DNA from 2 places in the Nocardioides baekrokdamisoli genome. Region 1 is predicted to be linked to the other one. Evidence: predicted binding sites of a transcription regulator. Region 1 holds the regulator's gene; the other holds the start of a gene.
What was found. Region 1 encodes LexA, which represses DNA repair genes until DNA is damaged. Its sites were predicted from a motif close to TCGAACANNTGTTCGA; they were not measured.

Region 1 (4,774 bases):
CGCTTTGTCCACCGATGTGATCTTCGTCCTGTGGATAACCAGCGAATCCTGTGAATTCTTCCGGCTGATCTGTGGATGGGGATCGGTCGATTGTGAACTAGATGTGGAAAACTACATCCGTGTAACTACTAGATGTAGTGGTGACCTTACGACTTCAGCACTAGGGGCGCAAGGCCTGCTGAGAACTTCGGCGTGTCGGAGTCCAAACGCGAAGGCAAACGTACGAGGGGCGAACCCGTTTCTTCCCCATGAAGGTCGGTTGACACCAATACGCCCCATCAGGTCGGGACCAGAAGGTCGCCCTCGCTCACGCCGCGCCCGACCACGCCTCGTATGTTCTGGCGACGTACCTCATACGTCGTCAGAACACATCGAGCCGCATACGAGTCCTCAGCAGTCAGGCCCGATGAGTGCGTGACGCCCTGATCGCCCCAGGCTTGCCAACCGGTCGCATGACGTATGCCGCGAACAGTCCAACGAGCGCGATCCCACCAACAAGCAAGGCGACGGAACCGACGGTGTCGTGGCCGCGAGCGAGCCCGCCGACACCGCCGCCGAACAGAATGACGAGCAAGAACAGGAGCGTGCCCCACGCGCGGTAGCCACTGCCGAGGCCAGGCAGCGGGTTGCGCCGCCGTCGGATCCAGCCCAGGCGATGGGCTACACGTCGGTCGCGCACCATGCACAATCTGCCAGACGATCGGCCCGCCGGAACGCAGAACGACCCTTGCCCGCCTTGGCGGCAAACAAGGGCCGATCTGTTTGTCACGAGCGGCGAGCCATATGCCTACAGGCAACGTTTCTTCCCCAAGAACGGGCTCGCCCCTCGCAGTGGCGCCTCACGGCACCGTGTTTCCCCCGGTCGTACGCCCTGGGGTCGAATCAGCGCGTACGCGGCTTGTGCGTCAGGCAGGTACGCGCAGCACCTGACCGGCCTGGACGCTGTCCGAGCTCAGCCCGTTCAGCTTCATGATCCGGTCCTCCATCGCGGTGACGTCGCCGTCACCGGCGGCGCGAGCCGCGACGTTCCACAGCGAGTCGCCCGGCTTGACCATGACGGTGTGCGTCCTGATGACGCCGGCATGCTCTCCCGCGCTGGCGATCTGGCTGCCGAGCACGGCGAGCGCAAGCAGACCCAGAAGGACGGCAACGAAGACCACCAGGCGACCACGGCGCGTCAGCCGGACGGTGCGGGCCGCCGGAGCAACCACCGTCAACGCCGGACGGGCCGGGCGGACCATCACGGACTCGATCGTCATTGCGCTCATGTGAATCACTCCTGGGGAAGTAGGAACTGCCTTCTGGGATGAGGTCTATCGGCGACCACCGACAATTTCTGGAGCCCAGGTGTCGGTCGATCTCGATCGGCTCATCGTTCGAACATGTGTACGACTATAGAACACGTGTTCGATAGAGTCGAGGATTTCTTCGAACATTCGTTCGTACGGCGTGTCGCACGGATGTTCGAATTCCGTCGTCCTGCCGACACGCCGCGAATCGAACAGATGTTTGAACGGCCCGGTCCTCGCGGCGTACGGTGCTTCCATGACGAAGGACACCAGCGACCTTCTCGGCGAGGTCAGCGAATTGCCGGACGGCCCAGCCGACGCCTCGGGACTGACCGCGCGACAGCAGCGCATCCTGACGACGTTGCGCGAGCACATCGAGCGCAAGGGCTACCCGCCGAGCATGCGCGAGATCGGCGCCGCGGTCGGCCTGACCAGCAGCAGTTCGGTCGCGCACCAACTGAAGGTCCTGGAGCAGCACGGCTTCATTCGTCGCGACCCGAACCGTCCGCGCGCCCTCGAGGTCTTCCTTCCCGAGGTGCTGGCTGCCCGACAGGCGCGCATCGAGCCCGATCACTCGGTCGAGCGGACGTTCGACGAAAGCGGCTACGACGTTTTCCCGACGGCGGTGAACGTGCCTCTGGTCGGCACCATCGCGGCCGGCACCCCGATCCTTGCCGACGAGAGGACCGAAGCTGTATTCCCGCTGCCCAAGGAACTCGTCGGCGACGGTCAGCTGTTCCTGCTCAAGGTCAAGGGCGACTCGATGATCGAGGCTGCCATCTGCGACGGCGACTACATCGTCATCAAACAGCAGAACACCGCCAACAACGGCGACTTCGTCGCGGCCCTGCTGGACGACGAGGCCACCGTCAAGGAGTTCCAGCGCAAGAACGGTCAGACCTGGCTGCTGCCGCACAACAGTTCACTGGACCCGATCGACGGCACGTACGCCACGATCCTCGGCATCGTGACGGCGGTTCTGCGCACCATCTGACCATCGAGGGCCGCCATCGCGGAGCTCAGTTCTGTCGGTGGCGCGACATAGGATTTCGGGCATGCGTCGCCTCGGCCTGCTGCTCACGGTCTCGCTCCTGCTCGGCGGGTTGAGCGCGCCAGTTGAGGCTGCGACCAAGCCGGTGCCACACCTCCCGAATGTCGGGGGGCCGGTGTTCATCAACTACGGCTCGCACCACCTGGATTCCGGAGCCCGACCGAAGGCGCCGCTGGCTCGTACGTCGGTTCCCCAGGGCGACGTCAGTTTCGACACCAGCCAGCAGTGCACCGTCGGCCTGGCGGTCAACGTCTGCGTGAACTACACGACATCCGGTGCCAACGCAGCCACCTCGCAGTTCGTCAGCGACATGGTCGCGGCCTACCAACACGCCGAGGACGTCTACACAAGCTCGGGCTACAAGGCGATCGAGGCTGATCCCAATTCCGGCAACGCCACGCCGTCGATCAATGTGTTCCTCGTCGACCTATTCACCTGGCAGAGCGGCGCCTACAAGGGCGCGTACGGCTTCACGGCACCCGCGGCCGACAGCCCCACAGGCGGCACCGACGGTCCGGCGTACATGGTGCTGGACAACGATTTCAGTTGCGATCAACACAGCCAGACCGGGTTCCCGGACAGTTGCAACAACCCGTACACATCCACCCAGGTGATGCAGGCGACGGTCGCGCACGAGTTCTTCCACGCGACTCAGTTCGCCTACGACGTGGACGAGGACCGCTGGTTCATGGAGGCGACCGCCGCGTGGGCCGAGACGCAGGTCTACCCCGCAGTGAAGGACAACTGGCAGTACCTGGACGCCTCGCAGTGCGGCGTCGTCGGCACGCCCTGGCTGCCGCTCGACGACAACTCTGGCGGCGGCAGCGGCTGCTACAACATGTCGGTCTACCAGGACTTCCTCTGGTTCCAGTACCTCACGGAGAAGTTCCCGGCGAAGACCGGTTCGATGCCGTCGCTGATCCTGAACGCATGGCGCTACTCCGACAACAGCCACAACGCCGCGCGGTACTTCTCGATCAGCGCCATCAAGTTCGCCTTGGCGCGGGTCAGGGCGAGTTTCCCGGCGACGTGGCTCGCCTTCAGCGCCGGCAACCGGCACCCGCGGAGCACGTACGCGCAGGGCGCCCACTATCCCGCGTCGGCAGCTGCCTGGAGCAGGACGGTCTCCCCTAGCAACCTCAGCCCGACCAAGTTGTACGGGGGCGTACGCCACCTGGCGTCCTCGACCTTCGTCCTGATGCCCCAGAGCCTCCCAACCACCGAGCGGGTCCACCTCGCGATCCGGAGCACCAACCAGGCCGTCTCGGTGGCGGGCGTGACCCTCTACTACAAGAACGGCGCCATCCGGACGTACCCGCTGACGTTCTCGAACGGGGTGGCGGTCAAGAACGTGGGCTTCGACAGCGCGTCCCTGCTGCGGATCGAGCTCACACTCGCCAACACGGCATCCACCTACACCGGCTGTTGGCAGCAACAGGACGGCTACTCCTGCCGCGGCACGCCCACCATCGACAGGGTCGGCCTCAGCTGGAGCGCGTCGTTCTATCACCTCTGAGTCAGAGGTCAGCGATCACACGGCCGCCATCGCCGAGAGCCGCTTCAGAGCTCCCCGGACAGCAGCGGGATCTGTGGTCGGCCAGAGCGGCGGAAGGCTGGCTTTGAGGAAGGTGCCATACCGAGCCGTCGCCAGTCGCGAGTCCAGGATCGCGACGACTCCCTTGTCGTCGTGCGTACGAATCAGCCGGCCCGCCCCCTGAGCGAGGAGGAGGGCGGCGTGGGTGGCCGCGACCTGCATGAACCCGTTGCCACCACGCTCGTCCGCAGCCTTCTGACGAGCCGACATCAGCGGGTCGTCGGGTCGCGGGAACGGGATCCTGTCGATGATGACGAGTTGGCAGGTGTCCCCCGGAACGTCCAGGCCTTGCCACAGCGACAGAGTCCCGCACAGCACTGTGTGCGGGTCCGCGACGAACTGGGCGGTGAGTTCAGGCAGTTGCGCGTCCCCCTGAGCCAGGATCGTCAGGTGCGGCAACCGCGTACGCAGCGCCTCCGCAGCAGCGTCGGCGGCGCGACGGCTCGAGAACAACCCGAGCGTCCGTCCGTCAGCGGCGTCCACCAACTCGGCGATCTCGTCCAGCTGCGCCGGACCCAGACCGTCGCGCCCCGGCGGCGGCAGGTGGCGGGCGACGTAGAGAATCCCCTGCTTGGAGTAGTCGAACGGGCTACCCACGTCGAGAGCCTCATAGGAACCGGCAGGCAGGCCGAGGCCGGCGGCCACCGGGGTGAAGTCGCCGCCGAGCTTGAGCGTGGCGCTCGTCAGCACGACCGCCTTGTCGGCCAGCAGTTTGTCTCGCATCTGCAGGCTCACGTCCAGCGGCGCGGCGACCAGTCGCGGCGGCATCCGGTCGGTGCCCTCGTTGATCCACAGGACGTCGGACTTGGTGTTGGCAGCCATCCGCTCCGCGATCGCGAA
Region 2 (4,774 bases), 380 kb from region 1:
CCGCGCGTGCGGCCTGGCGATCCGTGGCTTCGAGCTCGGCGTCGCGTACGCCCAGCAGCGCAAGACCTTCGGCAAGCAGATCGCTGAGCACCAGGCCGTACTCTTCCGCCTCGCGGAGATGGCCACCAAGGTCGAGACCATCCACACGATGATGGTCCGTGCCGCCCGCCTCAAGGACACCGGAAAGCGCATGGACGTCGAGGCCGGCATGGCCAAGATGCTCGCGTCGGAGTACGCCAACGAGGTCGTCGAGGACTCGTTCCGTATCCACGGTGGCTACGGCTACTCCAAGGAGTACGAGATCGAGCGCCTGATGCGCGAGGTCAAGTTCATGCTCATCGGTGAGGGCACCTCCGACATCCAGAAGATGATCATCGGTCGCGCGCTCCTCAAGGAGTACGCAGCCAAGGGCTGAGGAGCGAGGTCGACCGGCCGCGCTTGCGCGGGCGGTCGCGCTGAGCGACGAAGTCCCGCCGCCCTTTGGGGCGGCCGTAATTCGGCTTGATCGATGCCCCGTCACCCGGTGTGGTGGCGGGGCATCGTCTGTTGGGCCGCCGGCGAGTGTCGAGGTCGTGATCCCGCTCGTGGGTACGGCGCCGGTTGTAGAGTCGCGGAGAAGCGCCACGGAGGCGCCGCCGAAGACGGGGGCAGCGATGCTGGAGCAAGCGGACACAACGTCGTACGACGTCCCCTACGCCCCGTTCAGGCGCCCGTGGTGGTCACGCACCTGGGTCTGGGTCGTCGTCACGTGTGGCGTCGCGATCACGACCGGGGCCGTGGTGTTGGGATCGTCGGCCAGCGCAGCGGGTGGATGTGGCGGCGGCTGACCCGTACGCGGTCGCCCCGGGCTCAGCCCGGTCGCTCCGGACGATCTGGCTGCTCGCCACCCTTCTTCTGACCGTCGGACCCTTGGTCCTCGCGGTGTCCTTGGCCCCTTCGATCCATTCGTCGCCGCCGACGGCGTTGGTGTGGCTGCTGTTCGTGGGTTCGTCGGTTCATGTGGGAGCGACGGCGTGGTTCTACACCGTCGCCGATGTGCGAACCCACATGCGCGGACATCCGTGGCGCTACTACTGGATCCCGTTGGCGCTCGTCGTCGTGACGGCGATGATCGCCGCGATCGCTTCAACCGAGGCGATGACGTGGGTACTGTCCGGCTACTTCGCCTGGCAGTTCTTCCACTTCCAGAAGCAGAACCTGGGTATTTCGGCGCTAGCAGCCAGATCTCTGGGCGCGGCTCGTCTCACTGGAATCGAACGAGCGGCTCTGACCGTGGCCGGAATCGGTGGCGTCGGTTGGCTGGTCGCACACCCGGCGCTGCTCCAGATCGATCGGCACGGGGTCTTCGACTCCTGGCTGCACCCGGCGCTGCAGGCGGTGGCTGCGTGCGGGGCGGGTGCCTTTGTCAGTGCTGTTCTGGTGGGAGCGACGGCCGCTGTCAGGCGCCCGCGAAGCGATCGACCGGCGATGTTTCTGATCATCTACGGGACGAGCCTCGCGTTCTTCCTTCCCGCGTTCCTGTTCGAATCCCCCTACGCGGCGGTTGCCGGCCTGACCATCGCCCACGGGATGCAGTACCTCCTGCTGGTGGGCCTGATCGCCGGTGCACCGACGGAGACGGTGCCCGCACAGGTCGGGGTCCTGATCTGCTTGAACATCGCGGTGGTGCTGGGCCTTGTGCTCAATCAGGCCTCCCACCTCCACTCCGGAACGAGCGGCCTCGACCGCTGGTTGTTCGGTGGCTACCTCGGTGCCGTGATGGCGCATTTCGTCATCGACGCCGGCCTCTGGCGGCTTCGCGACGAGTTCCCCAGAGCCTTTCTGACACGGCGACTGCCGTACCTGCTTGCCCCGCAATGATCGGACCAGGCGACGGCTTCACCTACGCAGCCGCACGATGACCTGATCGACCGACCTGGTCGATGAGTAGCGGCTGTCGTGCAGTCGGCGGTGGTGGTGACCACAGACGAGCAGAGCGTTCCGGAGATCGGTGCGGCCACCAGACGACCACGGGTCCTCGTGATGGGCATCGCACCAGGTCGAGGGTACGTCGCAGCCTTCGACCTGGCAGGTCGTGAAGCGCGTCCGCAGGGCCTTTCGTTGTGCTGGCGAGAAGAGGCGTTGCGTACGCCCGAGGTCGAGGATCTGGGACCGGGAACCGAGGACGGCCGGGATGATGTCGGCGGTGCAAGCCAGGCGGCGCGCTTCGGCTGCGCTGAGACGACCTTCGGAATCGAGGCCACCGATCGCGGCGGTGCCCAGTTCGGCGCGCAGGTCGTCCAGCGGGACGGTGATCATCACCGTGGTCGTATCGCCGCCGTGCCGGGGGAGTCCAGCGGGGTCGATGCGCTCCACCAGGTCGCAGAAGGCGCGCCCCATTCGCTGATCGGTGCGTACGACCTCGCCCTCGAGCTTCCGAGGTTGGGTGTACGCCTCGAGGTACGTCCTGAGACGGTGTGCAGCTTCCTCCGGGATCACCCCGTTGATCCGCGCGGTGCCGTCGAACCGAGGCGTGATCCGCAGCGATGTCTTGTCCCAGGCGGATCGTTCCTCGCGGAGCAGGGCTCTGCCTTCAGCCGCATCGGCGCCGTCCGGATCGACGACGGCCTCAAGGTGGCGGGCCAGTCGGGCGAGCGCCTTCGGGGAGAAATCCGGGGCGCGGCGTACCAGTTCGGCCTCGGCCTGGTCGCGCAGGCTCCTGGGGGTCTCCTCCGGCAACTCCTCCAACGTCCGCAGGATGATGTCAGCCTTCTGGGCGTCGATCCGGCCCTCCGCGAACGCAGCCGACACGATCGGGGCGGCTTCAAGGCGCCGTCCCAACTCCATCGTCCGCCTCAGGGACCCGTGGTCCGCGTGAGCGGTCGAGGCCAACCAGGCTGCGACGTCCCGGGTGCCGGCGTCGAGGGCCAGCTCGTGTGCCGAGGCGAGTAGTCGCGCCTGGAGCGCATTGGCCGCGGCAAGTGCCTCACCGATCGCGAGCAATGCGGCAGCTTTGTCGCGCGTGGGCATGAAGGTCGGGTCGAGATCGGCGACGTCGACCAGAGCGGCTCGGACAGAGCGCACGCACGCGAGCACCGGGTGGGCATCGGGTGTGGACATGTCGTCGACCTCCTTCATTGCCAACATTTTACCGCTCAATACCGACAAAAACGAACACGTGTTCGAACCTGGTGCAGATTTGCCCAACCACTTCGTTGCCTTCCCAGCAGCCGCCCGCAACGATGGCGACGGAGGTATGACATGCACTACCGGATGAACGAACCCGTACGCGCCGAGATCGGCGAGGCCGCGTACTCCACCACCGTGCACTGGCGCAACGGCGAGTTCATCGCGGACGAGCCGCCGAAGAACGGCGGCCACGACGTCGGGCCGGATCCGTTCACGCTGCTGCTGTCCTCCCTGGCCACCTGCACCCTGATCACGTTGCGGATGCACATCGAGAAGGTCGGCTGGGACGTCCCGTCGATCGGGGTCGCCGTCAACTACTTCACCGCCCTCAAGGACGGCGAGACCGTGACGACCCTGGATCGCGACATCGTGTTCACGTCGCCACTGACCGCCGACCAGCAGGTGACCCTGAGAGAGGTGGCCGCGAACTGCCCGATCTCCCGGCTCCTCGAGGGGCAGGTCACCGTGCGTACGTTCGTCGAGCGCACGGGCGAGGCCGAGGCCAAGGAGTACGCCGGGGACGGCTTCGTGGTCGAGTGGCGACCCGATTTCTGCCAGCACTCCACCCGGTGCTGGACGCAGCTCAACAAGGTCTTCAACCCGACCGAGAGGCCGTGGATCCATCCCGAGGCAGCGCCGGCCGAGCGGATCGAGGAACAGGTCGGTCAGTGCCCGACCGGAGCCCTCAAGTTCCGCCGGGTCTGAGCCGTCGACGCCCGCCTCGCCGGCGGCTACGGTGGCGACATGCTCGTAGTGACCACGAATGACCTGCCCGGCTGGGAAATCAAGAAGGTGTGCGGCGAGGTCTTCGGGCTCACCGTCCGCTCCCGCAATGCGTTCTCCCAGATCGGCGCCGGCTTCAAGTCGCTCGTCGGCGGCGAGATCAAGGGGATGACCACCAACCTGTCCAACTCGCGTCTCGAGGTCATGGGTCGCATGCTCGACGAAGCGCGCGCCAAGGGCGGCAACGCGGTCGTCGCGATGCGCTTCGACACTTCCGAGATGGGCGACGTCTGGACCGAGATCTGCGCGTACGGCACGGCGGTCGTGGCGATCCCGGTGACCGAGGAGGCCAAGCAGACGGCACGCGACCTCGGGTACGGCGGGGTGTAGCTCCGTCTGATCGCGTGTCGGTGGTGCGGCCGGATTGCCTCCGACTAGGGTTGCGCTCAGCCAACGCCTAGCCGGGTTGGTCGTCTGCCTGTGGAGGGGCGGACAGCATCACATTCACCTGTGGAGGGGTGGATGAGACGCGCGCCCGCTCGGGGGTGCGGAGACGGTTTCGCTCTGCTGGCGTAGCCGTGCTTCGGAGGGAGAAGCATGCGCAACAATCGACCCCTGTCCTTCCTGCTGCACATCGCGGCGAGAGCCCGCTTCGAGGTCGATCGGCGGCGGCCGGACGTCCCGGTCACGCGAAGGATCCACGGCGTCGACATCGTGATGCCGCGGCACCACCTGCTGCCGTACCTGACGTCGGGCGACTCGGTCTACAACCTCAACCTGGTGGAGTTGGCGAGAGGTCTGTACGACCTGGAATCGACTCTCACGCTCCTCGACGTCGGCGGCAACGTTGGTGACAGCGCGCTCGGCGTGCTCTCCGCGGTAC

Region 2: the regulator LexA is predicted to act here: its motif matches at 3,150-3,165, upstream of KCTC_RS03880 (HNH endonuclease signature motif containing protein).

Annotation. Positions count from the first base shown of each region.
Region 1 is NZ_AP019307.1:1,186,734-1,191,507, forward strand. It holds gene KCTC_RS05725 (hypothetical protein) at 398-679, opposite strand; gene KCTC_RS05730 (LysM peptidoglycan-binding domain-containing protein) at 906-1,268, opposite strand; gene lexA (transcriptional repressor LexA) at 1,546-2,283, shown strand; gene KCTC_RS05740 (MXAN_6640 family putative metalloprotease) at 2,345-3,856, shown strand; gene KCTC_RS05745 (ATP-dependent DNA helicase) at 3,872-4,774, opposite strand, start outside.
Region 2 is NZ_AP019307.1:808,071-812,844, reverse strand. It holds gene KCTC_RS03890 (acyl-CoA dehydrogenase family protein) at 1-415, shown strand, start outside; gene KCTC_RS14645 (hypothetical protein) at 654-827, shown strand; gene KCTC_RS03885 (hypothetical protein) at 814-1,860, shown strand; gene KCTC_RS03880 (HNH endonuclease signature motif containing protein) at 1,879-3,117, opposite strand; gene KCTC_RS03875 ((4Fe-4S)-binding protein) at 3,241-3,873, shown strand; gene KCTC_RS03870 (YbjQ family protein) at 3,913-4,281, shown strand; gene KCTC_RS03865 (FkbM family methyltransferase) at 4,489-4,774, shown strand, end outside.